Regions from separate parts of the Sorangium sp. So ce185 genome, predicted to be linked through region 2. Evidence: riboswitches for the same ligand, from Rfam matches in the RefSeq annotation. Region 2 holds a riboswitch; the other holds the start of a gene.
What was found. A riboswitch is a leader RNA that binds a small molecule or an ion and turns the genes downstream of it on or off. The one in region 2 is predicted to bind cobalamin.
Positions count from the first base shown of each region.

Region 1: another riboswitch for cobalamin. It lies ahead of WMF26_RS23100 (ribonucleoside-diphosphate reductase subunit alpha); the one in region 2 lies ahead of WMF26_RS02305 (energy-coupling factor ABC transporter permease).

Region 1 is NZ_CP150316.1:6,293,599-6,300,949, reverse strand. It holds gene dhbC (isochorismate synthase DhbC) at 1-825, opposite strand, end outside; gene WMF26_RS23105 (ribonucleotide-diphosphate reductase subunit beta) at 1,460-2,416, opposite strand; gene WMF26_RS23100 (ribonucleoside-diphosphate reductase subunit alpha) at 2,476-4,920, opposite strand; cobalamin riboswitch at 5,179-5,386, opposite strand; gene WMF26_RS23095 (cytochrome c-type biogenesis protein) at 5,473-6,093, opposite strand; gene WMF26_RS23090 (SCO family protein) at 6,353-6,973, shown strand; gene WMF26_RS23085 (copper-binding protein) at 6,970-7,317, shown strand; gene WMF26_RS23080 (hypothetical protein) at 7,343-7,351, shown strand, end outside.
Region 2 is NZ_CP150316.1:587,888-595,238, reverse strand. It holds gene WMF26_RS02310 (enoyl-CoA hydratase/isomerase family protein) at 1-698, shown strand, start outside; cobalamin riboswitch at 1,909-2,112, shown strand; gene WMF26_RS02305 (energy-coupling factor ABC transporter permease) at 2,190-2,924, shown strand; gene WMF26_RS02300 (hypothetical protein) at 2,921-3,223, shown strand; gene WMF26_RS02295 (CbiQ family ECF transporter T component) at 3,213-3,962, shown strand; gene WMF26_RS02290 (energy-coupling factor ABC transporter ATP-binding protein) at 3,959-4,795, shown strand; gene WMF26_RS02285 (CbiX/SirB N-terminal domain-containing protein) at 4,771-5,958, shown strand; gene WMF26_RS02280 (FAD-dependent monooxygenase) at 6,063-7,322, opposite strand.

The DNA.
Region 1 (7,351 bases), 5.7 Mb from region 2:
CGGCCGGAGCGCGGCGGCGACGGCGTCGACCACGATCGCGTGCTCGTGCCGGTCCTTCTCGGACGCGAGCAGGGCGATGGCGCGCCGCCGGTCCTCGTCCGGATCCGGGCTGCGGATCGCGGAGCCAGCCAGCGGGTTGGCGACCACCCGGAGCCCGGAGCGGGACAGGAGCAGCTCGGGGCTCGCGCCGATCAGCGTCCGCGGCCGCGAGCTCGGGCCGCGCTCCGAGCCGGACAGGCCCGCCATCGGATCGGAGAGGTTGGCGGCGAAGGTGTAGCCGCTCCGGTTCTGCTGCGAGAGGCGCTGCAGGACGGCGCGGAGGTCGACCGCCTCTCGCAACGTCATCTCCAGCATCCTGGAGAGGACCACCTTGCTCAGCGCCTCGTTCCGCATCAGGCCCACGGCCAGCTCGACGCCGCGCACGTAATCGCGGGGCTCGGGGACCTTCCGCAGCGTCTGGAGGGAAGCCTGCGGCTGGGGCCTGAGCGCGTCGGCCGCGGCGCTCAGCGGCCCGGCGCTCTGGATCGTCTTCGGCACGATGAGGTGCGCGGGCGAGGTGCTGTTGAACGGCACCGCGCCGACCGCCATGGGGACGCCGTGGCCCGCCCGCCCCTGCGCCGCGAGCACCCGGGTGATGCGGTCCGAGAGGCGCTCGCCGCGGTCGGTGCCGATCGTCTCGAGGATCATGTCGTGCACGCCCTGCGCGAGGAGCGTGCGCGTCGGCGACGCGAAGAAGAACGCCGATTCGGGGGTGTATTGCTTGAGGATCTGCCCGGCGTTCGACAAGGGATGAGCGACGGCAGCCGGCATCGAGAAGGAATTCATCGAACACTCCTTGAAAGGTGTGGAATCGGGGGGCGCCCGCGGCGCGGCGCGCGCGCAAGAGCGCCTGTCCGTCACCGCGCGGCGGCGGCAGCGCTTCCGGCGCTAGCGCGGCGGCGCACGGTGGCCCGCGCCGCCCGCGCGCCCGGGACACGGCGCGCCGCGCGTCTCATGGGACGGAGGTGCGGCGCGACGGCGCACGCGCTCCGCCCGTGAGGGCGTCGAGGCGCGGCATCGGCGCGAACGTCGAAATGGGCACGTCGTCACATCCAGCTCCGATGGGCTTCGAGAGCCGCGTGGGCTCGGTTCATCGGGCTCTGGACGTGAAGTCGCGGGCCGCTACAGAAACATGATAAGGAAAATCAGTTTCAAATGACTGATGCCACGTTCAATAAGAACTGTCAAGATTTCCCGATGCCGGCCCGGGGCCCGCTCGCACGTGGGCCTGGGGACGGGCCGGTGCAGCGGGCGTCCAGGTCGCGTCAGGTCGCCGAGGCGAGCGCCGCGCATGGAGACCAGCAAGGTCGCGTCTGAGATGTGCGCTGAACTACAGAAAGCTTGACGTGCCGGCGTGGAGGTGGGGAGCGGCCTCGCTTACAGGGACCGCGAGGGGGGCCCGACCTCGATCCGCTCGGCGTCAGAAGGACGCGTCGAGGACGACGTCCCCGGAGACGCCGACCTGATACGCCGACACGCGGCGCTCGAAGAAATTCGTGACCTCCTGGACGTCCTGCAGATCCATGAAGGACAGCGGGTTCTTCGCCCCGTAGCGCCTCGGCATGCCGAGCGTGACGAGCCGCTGGTCCGCGCAGAACTCGAGGTAGCCGCGCACGTCGCGCGCCGACAGGCCCGCGACGCCGGCGCCGAGCAGATCCTCCGCGAACTGGGCCTCGCAGTCGATGGCCTCATCCATCATGTCGAGGATGGATCGCGAGAGGCCGGCGTCGAAGAGCTCGGGCTCCTCGCGCCGCACCGCGCTCACGACCTCGAAGGCGAAGCGCATGTGCGCGCTCTCGTCGCGGAACACCCAGCTCGTCCCCGCGGCGAGCCCGTGCAGCAGGCCGCGCGAGCGCAGGAAGTACACGTACGCGAACGCGCCGAAGAAGAAGAGCCCCTCGACGCACGCGGCGAAGCAGACGAGGTTCAGGAGGAACTGCCGCCTCTCGGCGCGCGACTCCAGCCGATCCAGCGACGCGATGGAGTCGAGCCAGCGCATGCAGAAGTCGGCCTTCTTCCGGATCGACGGGATGCTCTCGACGGCGGCGAAGGCGCGGTGGCGGTCCTCCGGATCGGGGATGTACGTGTCGAGGAGCGTCAGGTAGAACTGGACGTGCAGCGCCTCTTCATAGAGCTGCCGCGACAGGTACATCCGCGCTTCGGGGGCGTTGATGTGCCTGTACAGGTTGAGCACGAGGTTGTTCGCCACGATGGAGTCTCCGGTGGCGAAGAACGCGACGAGGCGCTGCACGAGGTGGCGCTCGGCGCCGGTCATCCTCCGCAGGTCGCCCACGTCCGTCGAGAAATCGACCTCCTCGACCGTCCACGTGTTCTTGATGGCGGCGCGGTACATGTCGAAGAAGGCCGGATAGGCCATCGGGCGCAGCGTGAGGCAGAGGCCCGGGTCGAGCAGGCGCGCGGGGCGGCTCACGCGGCTCACTGGCAGGCCTCGCACGCCTCGGGGTTCTCGAGCGCGCACGCCACGTCCGCGGCTGCCTTCGCCGGCAGAGGCGCGAGGTCCGGCGCCGCGTCCACGGTGGTCTTGGCGATGCGCGTCGCGGGGCGCGAGCGCAGGTAATAGGTCGTCTTGAGCCCCTTCTTCCATGCGTGGAAGTACATGCTCGAGAGCTGGCCGATGGTGGGGTTCTCGACGAAGAGGTTCAGCGACTGGCTCTGGTCGATGAAGGCGCCGCGCTCCGCGGCCATGTCGATGAGCGAGCGCATCGGGATCTCCCACGCCGTCCGGTACACGGCGCGGACCTCCTCCGGCAGCCCCTCGAGCCCCTGGACCGAGCCCTCGGCGAGCTTGAGCCGGGCGCGCACCGCGTCGTTCCAGGCGCCGCGCCGCTTGAGCTCCGCGACGAGGTAACGGTTCACCTGCAGGAAGTCCCCGGACAGCGTCTCGCGCTTGAACAGGTTCGACACCTGCGGCTCGATGCACTCGTAGCAGCCCGCGATCGAGGCGATCGTGGCGGTCGGCGCGATCGCGACGAGCAGCGAGTTCCGCAGCCCCTCGGCGCGGACGCGCGCGCGGAGCGCCTCCCAGCGCGCCGCGTCTTCCGGCACGACCCCCCACGCGTCGAGCTGGAGCTCGCCGCGCGCCGCGCGCGTCTCGTCGAAGGCCGGGTGGCGCCCCTTCTCGGCGGCGAGGTCCGCGGACGTCGAGAGCGCGTGATAATACACCTCCTCGGAGATCCGCCTCGAGAGCTCCCGCGCGGCCCCGGCGTCGAAGGGCAGGCGCATCTGGAAGAACACGTCCTGCAAGCCCATGAGCCCGAGCCCCACGGGCCGCCAGCGGAGGTTCGAGCGCCGCGTAGAATCGATGGGATAGTAGTTGAGGTCGATGACGCGGTCGAGCTGGCGGATCGCCGTCCGCACCGTGCGGGCGAGCTTGTCGAAATCGAACGCGACGGTGCCGTCCGCGCGCGCGACCGTGTGGCGCGCGAGGTTGATCGAGCCGAGATTGCAGACCGCCGTCTCCTCCTTCGAGGTCACCTCCAGGATCTCGGTGCAGAGGTTCGAGAGGTGCACGACCCGGCCCGGCAGCGCCGTCTGGTTGCAGGCGCGGTTCGCCTTGTCCTTGAACGTCATCCAGCCGTTGCCGGTCTGCGCGAGCGTCCGCATCATCCGCGCGTAGAGCTCGCGCGCCTTCATCGTCTTCTTGGCGAGCCCCGCCCCCTCGGCCTCGGCATAACGGCGCTCGAACTCGTCGCCGTAGAGGTCGCAGAGATCGGGCACGTCCTTGGGATCGAACAGGCTCCATTCGCCGTCCGCCTCGACCCGCTTCATGAACAGGTCCGGGACCCAGTTGGCGAGGTTCAGGTTGTGCGTGCGCGCGGCCTCGTCGCCCGTATTGTCGCGCAGCGCGAGGAACTCCTCGACGTCGGCGTGCCACGGCTCGAGGTACACGCAGCAGGCGCCCTTGCGCTTGCCGCCCTGGTTCACGGCCGCGACGGACGCGTCGAGCGTCTTGAGCCACGGCACGATCCCGCTCGAGTGCCCGTTGGTGCTCTCGATGAGCGAGCCGCGGGACCGCACGCGGTGATAGGCGAGGCCGATACCCCCCGAGAACTTCGAGAGCATCGCGACGTCGGTGTAGCGCTGGTAGATGGTCTCGAGGTGGTCCTCGGGCGAGTCGAGGAGGAAGCAGCTCGAGAGCTGCTCGTGGGCCGTCCCGGCGTTGAACAGCGTGGGCGAGCTCGGGAGGTAGTCGAGCGAGGAGAAGGTCTGATAAAGCTCGATGGCCTGCGCCGCCGTCTCGGACAGCGCGCAGGCGACGCGCAGGAAGAACTGCTGCGGCGTCTCGATGACGAGGCGCGTCTCGGGGTGCTTGAGGAGGTAGCGATCGTAGAGGGTCCGCAGCCCGAAATACTCGAGCTCGTGATCGCGCCCCGGCTCGATCGCGTCGTTCAGCTTGCGGGCGTTCTGCGCCACGAAGCCGTGGAGCCGCTCGTTGATGAGGCCGAGCCGCCGCCCGGCGGCGACGGACTGCGAGAAGGCGTGGATCTCCTGGTTGCGGACCTCCTTGTCGATATAGGTGGCGAGCAGGCGCGCCGCGAGCTTCGCATACTGGGGCTCCTCGGCGATGAGCGACGCCGCGGTCTGGATGGAGAGCTTGTCGAGCTCCCGCGTCGTCGCGCCGTCGTAGAGTCCGCTGATGGTCTTTGTGGCGACGCGGAGCGCGTCCACGTCGGACAGCGCCGCGCAGCAGCGGCTCACGGCCCGGACGATCTTGTTGACGTCGACGGGCTCGCTCGACCCGTCGCGCTTCTTCACCCGCATCGTCGTGTGCGGGAGCGCCTCCTCCGCGCCTCCGCCCCTCGCGCTCCGCACCCGCGACGGCGCCGCGCCGTTGCCCGTCGTCACCGTGTCGCTCAGCATGGCAATCCTCCTCGTCGAGCTTCGTTCGGAGCGGTCCCGGACCGCTCGCGTCGAGATCGCGAGAGCGAAGAAGCCAGCCGATGCGCGCGAGCGCGCAGGCTCTCCTGGAGAGAGCCCTCGGACCGACCGCTCGCCCCCGCGGACGAAAGGAAGACAACGCGGGAGGGGGTCGGAACCGGGACGAGCGCGAGAATCAGCGCCAGCTCGGACCTCCCCGCCTCCCTCGAGGCTTCCAGGTCAAACCGGCGCGGGATGTCTCCCCGACGCAGGATGTTGGCAGGTCTTCGGGCTCGCGAGCGCTCCGGCTCTCGCCGGCTTCCTACGGTCCACCGCTTCCCAGCCCGAGGGCCAGTGCGCGTCGTGGAGATCGTTCTCGCTTACCGCTGCGGGGCAGCCCCGGATTCGCACCGGGTTCCCTTTTGAGCCCTGGGCCGAAGCCAAGGGCACCAACACGAGGCACTACATATTGCGGTGCGAGGCGCAGGTCAAGCGAGATGTTGTGGTGGGAGCCGGACGAGGCGAGCGACGACCGGCTCCCGGCGCAAGGTGCGCTCACGCGTCGCGCGCCCGGAGCTCGTCGTCGAGGCGCTCGTCATACTCGTCAACCTCGTCGCGAACGGCCGCCGCGGCGGCGCCGCTCGGCGGGGTTGGCTGCGCGGCGCCGCGCCTCCACGAGCGCAGCAGGGCGAAGACCCCGAGGAAGGTCGCCGCGATGCCCAGCATCAATGCCAGCGCGACCTTGCCGAGGACGCCGGACGAAGGCGCCGCGCGGAGGCGGTCGCCATAACGAACGACGAGGTCCTGTTCGATCGCGTCGACGGCCTCTCCCCGGCGGAGGCGGGCGCGGATCTCGCGACGAAGATCGCTCGCTACCGGGGATTCGTGCACATCGAGCGTCTGATTCCAGCAACAAGGCGCGAGCAGGCGCGCCGCGAGCGCCTTCTCGCCGGGCGCGGGGGTCGAGTCGACGAGCTCGGTGGCGGCCTCGCCGGGCGTCGCCGGCTCGGCCCTGCCGCTGAGCGCGACGCCCGCGATGGCGGCGGCCAGCGCCGCCGCGCGGCGCCCGCGCGAGCCCCGCAGAAGCCGGAGACGCAGGGGCGAGCCCACCGCGCGCGCGCCGTGAGTGGAATGGGCCGGGTCATCCGCCAACGCGCCGCGCTCTCGCTGGATCATGGTGAGATAGGCTAGCGCGCGCGGCCGCAAGGGCCCTGCGACACGATGTCGCGCTCATCCCCGCGCCGCCACGGGCTCGCCAAAGGCCGAGATATCGCTGCATCGTTCGAGGGGATGCGACACCGTGACGCATTGCCCGCGCCACCTTGCAACTCCTACTGTCGCGCGCATGCCAAACGAGGTTCTCTGCTCCACGTCTCCTGGGTCATCCTCGGCCGGCGATGGAGCGCCGGCCCGCCGGCGCGGGCGGCTCCGGCCGGTGCAGATCGGGCTCTGGGTCTCTGCGCTCGCGGGGCTCGCCGTCTTCGGTGCGGTGTCGCGCGCGCGCGAGGCGCCCGCCTCGCCGCCCGTGCTCGGCGAGATGCCGCCGTTCTCGATGACGGACCAGGACGGCCGCCCCGTCACGCGGGAGTCGCTCCGCGGTCAGACGCTGATCGTCGACTTCTTCTATGCGAGCTGTCCCGTGTCGTGCCCGAGGCTCTCGGCGCAGATGGCGGCGTTCCAGGAGCGGCTGGCCCAGCGCGGCGAGGCGCGCGGACAGGCGCTCCCCATCCACCTGATCTCGATCACGCTGGATCCGGAGAACGATACACCCGACGTGCTGCGCTCGTACGCGGCGCGCTACAGCAGCGGCCGCGGCGCCTGGTCGTTCCTCTCCGGCCGGAGCGAGGAGCTGAACCGCGTCGTGGTGAAGGGATTCAAGGTGCGCTTCGAGCGAGCCGACCCGTCGGCCGGGCTCGGCGCGATCATGCACGGGGAATGGTTCGTCCTTGTCGATGGGCAGGGCCGTATCCGTGGCTACTACCAGATCGGCGATGATGAACGAATGAACGAGCTCGTCCGCGACGCGGAGCGACTGGCCTCGAAGGAGCTGACATGAATCGAACGATGCGCTCTCGCCTCCGAGCCGCGCACCTCGCGCGGTCCCTGCTGCTCGGGGCGGCGATCTCGACGAGCCTCACGCTCTCGTGCTCGAAGGCGTCCACCGCCGCTCCGCGCGTCCACCACGCGACGGGCGCCGTCCGCTCGCTCGGCCCGGGGCGGGCCTACGTCAACATCGCGCACGACGACATCCCGGGCTACATGGGCGCGATGACGATGTCGTTCGAGCCCCAGAGCCCGTCGCAGCTCGACGGCATCGAGGTCGGCGACCGCATCGCCTTCGACTTCTACGAGACGGAGGACGCGCGCCGTGTCCTTACGCGGGTCGAAAAGCGCAGGTGAGCCGACTGCAGGGCGGGGCGCGTGGATGGGGGGC
Region 2 (7,351 bases):
ACCCCGCCGTCCTCGGCGAGCTCACCGCGGCCTTCCACGACCTCCTCGCGCAGGGCAGCGAGGTGCGCGCGGCCGTGCTCACCGGCGCCGGCAAGGCGTTCGTCGCCGGCGCCGATATCGCGGAGATGGCCGCCATGAACAGCATCGCCGCGAAGCGGTTCGCCGAAGCAGGCCACCGCCTCGCCGACCTCATCGAGACCGCCCCGTTCCCCGTGATCGCCGCGGTCAACGGCTTCGCGCTGGGCGGCGGCTGCGAGCTCGCCCTCGCCTGCGACTTCATCTACGCCGCGGAAGGCGCCAAGCTCGGCCAGCCCGAGGTGAACCTGGGCGTCATCCCCGGGTTCGGCGGCACCCAGCGGCTGCTGCGGCGGGTCGGCCCCGGCCGCGCGCGCGAGCTCATCTATTCAGGCGACATGATCACCGCCGAGCAGGCGCTCTCGATCGGCCTCGTCAACGCCGTCTTCCCGGCGGCCGAGCTCCTCGCGCGCGCCCGCGACACCGCCCTCAAGATCGCCTCGCGCGGGCCGCTCGCCGTCGCCGCCGCCAAGCGCGTCCTGCTGCGCGGCGAGAGCCTCGACCTCACCGCCGCCAACGAGCTGGAAGCCCAGGCTTTCGCCGCGCTCTTCGGCAGCGAGGACCAACAGCTCGGAATGAAAGCGTTCCTGGCGAAATCGCAGGCGGCATTCACAGGGAAGTAAGTCTCCGAACAGCGCGCCAGGAGAGCCAAAAAAAGACCGCGTGTCATGCTGGAGGGGGGCCAGACATGACCGCGGTAGGGAAACCGCAGCGGCGCGGAGAACGTCCGCTGCGGTGCTCGAGATAGCCCGCACGCGCTCCGGGCCGGGGGGGAAACCGCGCCGGTGCGCATGCGGTGATCGGAGTGTGGCACCCGGAAGCTGGTTGTCGATAACAAAGTGCAACCGCTGCACGCGGATGAGCGAATTGCTACCGGCACGATGACAGCCAGGTGACAGCGCAGCGCGCACGTCGCCGATTTTCGCGAATGCGCGTTCGAGCCGGGCATACCCGCGCCGGAGCAGCGTCCGGCGGAGTCGCTCGCCGCGCCCTCGAAAAGAGAACACGAGAGCCCGCCGCCGTTCACGCCAGGCTCCGCGACGAAGCGAGCCTGGCACGGAACACTTGCTCACAAGTAAAGAGCCAGGACGAACAAAGCACACTGCAGCGAGAAAATCACCGGAACGTGCGCCGCACGCGCGGGGCGGCGCACGCTCCGAGCGGGCCCCCGGGGAGCGAGCGGCGATCCCGGGATGAACAAGTAAAGAGACTTTAACCACAGAAGCACATCGCTTGCAGCTTTTTCGAGGAAGCTTGTCCGCGTGCGTCTCGGTCAATTTCGCGGAAGCCACGTTGCACCCGGAGGGCGCGAGCGCGCGCAGCGCAGCCTGTCGGCTCGGCAGGACGGCACCACACGCGGTGGACACCGCGGCAGCGGCTGACCGGCCGCTCGCAATGCCGTGAACCCGGGCGCGGTACAGCGCGCCCCTCCGCCGCGCCGGACCTCCGGACGCCGGGAGCGCTCGGCGGCCCGCGACGCGCTGGACGGCCCGCGGCGGTAGCCCGCGCGCGCGGCTCATCACGGAGCTCGTTCCGGCGTGAGACGCGCCAGCGCGCGCCGCCAGACGGCCGCCGCGAACGCGCCAGCGCGCACCGCCAGACGGCCGCCGCGAACATGCCAGCGCGCGCCGCCAGACGGCCGCCGCGAACGCGCCGGCGCGCGCCGCCAGACGGCCGCCGCGAACGCGCCAGCGCGCGCCGCCAGACGGCCGCCGCGAACACGCCAGCGCGCGCCGCGGCCGCGGGGCAGCCGCCGCAGGGCGAGCGCCTGCCCCACGGCCGCGGCGCGACGTCCTTGACGCCGGGCGCGAAACGGGACTACCGAGCATCCATCTGACAATCCACACCTCGGGTGCCCTCTGGGCATAACAGGGAAGCCGGTGCGAAACCGGCGCGGTACCGCCACCGTGAGTGGGGAGCCGCCTCCAAAGACCACTGGGCCTCTGATGAGGCCTGGGAAGGTGGACGCGGCGCTGGGAGCCCGAAAGGCCCCCTGAACCCATCAGCCGGGAGACCTACCCGAGCCCCCCACGAGGTGCAGCTTGCGCACGTCTTCGTGGCGTTCGGGTGCGGACTTCACCCGGAGCGCCGAAATCGGTCTTCACGGCCGCGCTGTGTCCATCGCCGCCGTGCTCCTCGCGACGCTGCTCGCGCCCCGGCCCGCGGCCGCGATGCACCTCGCGGAAGGCGTCCTGCCGCTCGGCTGGTGCGCGGTCTGGAACGCGCTCGCCCTGCCCTTCGTCGCCGTCGCCCTCCACCTGCTCCGGCGCCGCACCCGGGACGACGCCTTCTACAAGCCGTTCGTCGGCCTCGTCGCCGCCGCCGTCTTCGCGATCTCGTGCATGCCCGTGCCGGTGCCGACCGCAGGGACCTGCTCCCACCCGTGCGGCACCGGGCTCGCCGCGGTGCTCATCGGCCCCTGGATGACCGTCCTCGTCACGGTGGTGGCGCTCCTCATCCAGGCCCTCTTCCTCGCGCACGGCGGGCTCACCACGCTCGGCGCCGACGTCGCGTCGATGGGCATCGCGGGCGCGTTCACCGGATACCTCGTCTTCCGGCTCGCGCGGCGCTGCGGCGCGAGCCTCTGGGTCGCGGGGTTCCTCGCCGGCGTGACGTCCGACTGGGCCACGTACGCGACCACGGCCCTCGAGCTCGCGCTCGGGCTCGCGGGCGACGGGTCGGTGGGATCCATGTTCACCGGCGTCGCCCTGGCCTTCGTCCCCACCCAGCTGCCGCTCGGTTTGCTCGAGGGCGCCATGACCGCGGGAGCGCTCGTCTTCCTGCGCGCCCGGCGGCCCGACATCCTCGAGCGGCTCCAGGTCGTCCCGCTCCCCGCGGGGGCGTCGTGACGCGGCGGGCCGCGCAGCGCGCGCTGCTGGCCGCCGCCGCGCTCTGGCTCGCCGCGTGCGGCGACGCCTCGTGGGACGGGGTCGACGAGGCCGTCGTCCGCCGCGTCGCCGAGGACGCCGGCCGCCACGACACGGGGCCGCTGTTCGCGGGCCTCGAGGGCGACCTCCTGCTCTTCGCCTTCCTCTGGGCAGGGCTCCTCTCCGGCTTCGCCCTGGGCTACTTCTCGCGCGTGCTCTTCGTGGAGCGCGCCGGCCAGCCCGCCGGCAAGCCCGGCGGCGACGGGCTCCGTGCGGATTGACCCCCCCGCGCGGCTCCGCGACGTGGATCCCCGGCTCCGCCTCGGGGCCGCCGTGGCCGCGTGCTGCGTCGCCGCGGGCGCGCGCTCGCCCTGGACGCCGGCCGCGCTGCTCGCCGTCGCGTGCGCGGCCCTCGCCCTCCAGGGCGTGACCGCCGGCGCCATCCTGCGCGCCTTCGCGCCCGCCGCGTGGCTCGGAGGGGTCGCCGCGGCCCTCGCGCTCGCGCTCACCCCGGGCGAGCCGCTCCTCGCGGGCGCGCCGTTCCCGCTCGACGCGATCGCGCGCGACGGCGCCCGCCGCGCCGCGGCCATCGCCGCGCGCGTCCTCGCGGCCGCCGCGGTGCTCCGGTGGCTCTCGAGCGCCGCCGCGCCGGCCGAGATCGAGGCGGCGCTCGCCGGGCTCGGCGCGCCCGCGGCCCTCGTCGAGCTGCTCGCGCTCGCGCGGCGCTTCGCCGGCGTGCTCCAGCGCGCCGCCGACAGCGCGTGGAGCGCCGCCGCGCTCCGCGGCGGGTTCGCGCGCCCAGGCGCCGCCGCGCGCTCGGCCGGCGCCGTCGCGGGCGTCGTGGCGCTCAGGACCCTGGAGCGCTCCGAGCACGCCGCCGTCGCCATGCAGCTCCGCGGCTACCGCGGGGAGCTCCCCGTCGCCGACCGCCGGCCGAGCGCGCCCGCCGCGAACCTCGCGTTCGCCGCCCTCGCCCTCGCGGCCCTCGGCCTCAGCGTCGCCGCCGGAGCGGCGGGATGAGCGCGATCGCCCTCCGCGCGCCCAGGGTGGGCTACCGCGGCGCCGAGCCCGCGCTGCGCGACGTGCGCCTCGACGTCGCCGAGGGCGAGTCGGTGGCGGTGCTCGGCGGCAACGGCGCCGGCAAGACCGCGCTGCTCCGGACGCTCGTCGGGCTCCTCCCCGCGCCCGGCGGCAGCGTCGAGATCTCCGGCCGCCGCGTGGGCTCGCCCTCGGACGCCGTGGCCGCGGGCGCCGCGCTCGTGCTCCAGGACCCGGACGACCAGCTGCTCGGCGCGACGCTCCTCGACGACGTCCTGTTCGGCCCGCGGAACCTGGGCCTGCCCGCGCCCGAGGCGCGGCGCCGCGCCGAGGCGGCGCTCTCGGCCGTGCAGATCGCGCACCTCGCCGGCCGCGCGATCGAGGCGCTGAGCTTCGGCGAGCGCAAGCGCGCGTGCATCGCCGGGATGCTCGCGATGCAGCCGCGCGTGCTGCTGCTCGACGAGCCGACCGCGGGGCTCGACCCGGAGGGCGAGCTCTCCCTGTGCCGGACGCTGCGCGCGCTCTCGGAGCAGCAGGGGACCACGCTGGTCGCCGCGACGCACGCGGTCGACCTCGTGCCGCTGTTCGCGACGCGCGCGGTGCTGCTCGGCGACGGGCAGGTGCTCGCGGACGGGCCGCCGCGGGAGGTGTTCGCGGCCGGCGAGCTCCTCGCGCGGGCGCGGCTCAGGCGGCCGTGGGTCGCGGAGCTCTGGACCCGGCTGGGCCCGGCCGAGCCGCTCGACCCGCGGGGCCGCGCAATGCTCCCGCTCACCCTGGAGGAGGCGCTCGCATGCATGACGAAGGGCTCCTGCTGATCGGCCACGGCAGCCGCGACGCCGCGTCGAACGCCGAGTTCGAGGCGCTCGTCGCCGATTACGGCGCGTCGCGGCCCGGGCTCGTGGTGCAGCACGGCTACATCGAGCTCGCGACGCCGTACCTCGCCGACGCGCTCGCGGCGCTCGCGGCGCGGGTGTCGCGGGTGGCGGTCGTGCCGCTGTTCCTGTTCGCGGCCGGGCACGTGAAGAACGACATCCCCCTGGCGCTCGAGCAGGCGCGGGCGGCGCACCCGGGCGTGCGCTTCTCGGCGGCGCGGCACCTCGGCGTGCACCCGGCGCTCGCGGAGCTCGCGTTCGAGCGCGCCGCGTCCGCGCTGCCGGACGACCCGGCGGCGCGCGCCCGGACGGCGCTCGTCGTGGTGGGGCGCGGGTCCAGCGACCCGGACGCGAACGGCGATTTTTGCAAGATGACGCGCCTCATCGGCGAGGGCCGGGGGCTGCTCCTGGTCGAGCCGACCTTCATCGGCGTCACGCGGCCCTCGGTCGAGGAGACGCTGGAGCGCGTCGCGCGCCAGCGGCCCGAGCGCGTCGTCGTCCTCCCCTACTTCCTCTTCGCCGGCCGGCTCATGACGAAGCTCGCCGAGCAGGTCGACCGCTTCGCGTCGACGTACCCGTGGATCCGCGCGTCGCTCGCGCCGCACCTCGGCCGGTCGAGCGCGCTGTCGGGGCTGATCGACGAGCGCGCGCGCCAGGCGCTCGCCGGCGAGGCTCCCCTCCCCTGCGACACGTGCATGTACCGCACGGCCCTGCCGGGGCTCGCCCGGGAGGTCGGCGGGCTCAAGGCGATGCTCTACAGCGTGCGCCACACGCTCACGCACACGCAGGCGTCGAACCACCCGCACGCCCACCGCCCGCTGCGCAAGCACGTGCTCGTCTGCGGCAACGCCGACTGCGTGGACCGCGGCAGCCTGGCGCTGCTCGAGTCGCTGCGCCGCGGCGTGAAGCAGGCCGGCCAGCAGCAGCAGATCCGCGTGACGAAGACGTCGTGCATGGGGCGCTGCGGCGAGGGGCCGACGGTCGCCGTCTACCCGGACGGCGTGTGGTACCGCGGCGTCCGCGAGGAGGACGCGAAGGACCTCGTGGAGGAGCACCTGCTCGGCGACCGGCTGGTGGCGCGGCTCGTCGACGACATCATGCAGTGAGGCGGGGCGAGGCAGGGCGCTGTCGCGCCGCGCTCCTGCGCGATCCGTGCCTCAAGCCCGCGCGGGCGGACGGTCCCCTTTCGGCATCCGGCAGCGCCGGTGTTTCACGAGCCATGGGGGGATGGCCGGCTCGGTGCGCTGCGGCCCATCCTCCATCCCCAGCCTCCGTCGTTGGTTCGCTCCGAATCGATCGGCGCGGAGGTCACGTCGTAGCCGTACAGCCAGTCGAAGCTCTCGAGCGACAGCCTCCTGAGCAGGAGATCGCGCCCCCGCTGGCGCAGGCCGTCCGGCAGCTGGAAGAGCTTCCCGTTGCGCACCGACAGGCGCTGGATCTGCGCCGCGCGGCGCGCGCGCGCCCGCTCGTAGAGGCGGAGGGCGCCCGCCACGCCCTCGGGGGCGATCCCTTCGAGGCAGCGGCCGAGCACCCAGGCGTCCTCGATCGCCTGCGCTGCGCCCTGCGCGAAGAAGGGGAGCATCGGATGCGCGGCGTCGCCGAGCAGCGTGACCCGCCCTTCCCCGAGTCGAGCGAGGGCGGCCCGGTCGTAGAGCGGCAGCTCCAGCGTCCCGTCGGCCGCGTTCATGATCGCGCGGAGATCCTCGTGCCAGCCGGCGAGGCTCTCGAGGGCATCTTCGCGGCGCCCCTCGCGGATCCACGACTCCGCCGCCGGGGAGCGCGAGGGCATCGCGGTGGCGAGGTTCAGGAGGCTCCCGCCCGACACCGGGTAACAGACCATGTGCTGGCCGGGCCCCAGCCAGATGCGCACGGTGGGCGGCGATGCGAGCGCCGGGACCCGCGCGGCGGGGACGAGCACGCGGCAGGCGACGTGCCCCGAGAAGCGCGGCGCATCGTCGCTGAGGCTGCGGCGGATCTGGGAGCGGATCCCGTCGGCGCCGATCACCGCGTCGGCCGCGTGGGTCGACCCGTCCGCGAAGCGGGCGATCGCCTCCCGCTCCCCGTGGGTCACGCCCACGCACCGCGCGCCGAGGCGCAGCGCCGCGTCCGGCACCCCCGCGCGCAGCGCAGCGTGCAGATCGGCGCGGTGCATCGTGTAGTACGGCGCGCCGTAGCGCCGCGAGATCTCCGGGTTGCCGGGGATCGCGCTCAGCACCCGCCCCGTGTCCCAGCGCTTGATCTCGACGGCGACGGGCTGCACCGCGACCTTCGCGAGCGGCTCCGCCAGGCCGAGGCGGTGGAGGACGCGTGAGGCGTTGGGCCCCACCTGAATGCCGGCGCCGACCTCCCGGAGCTCGGCCGCCTGCTCGAAGCACGTCACCTCGTGCCCCGCGCGCAGGAGCACCTGCGCGGCGGTCAAGCCGCCGATCCCACCCCCGATGATCGCGACCCTCACCCGCGGCTTCGACATACGAACCTCCTATTTTACTTATTTAGTAA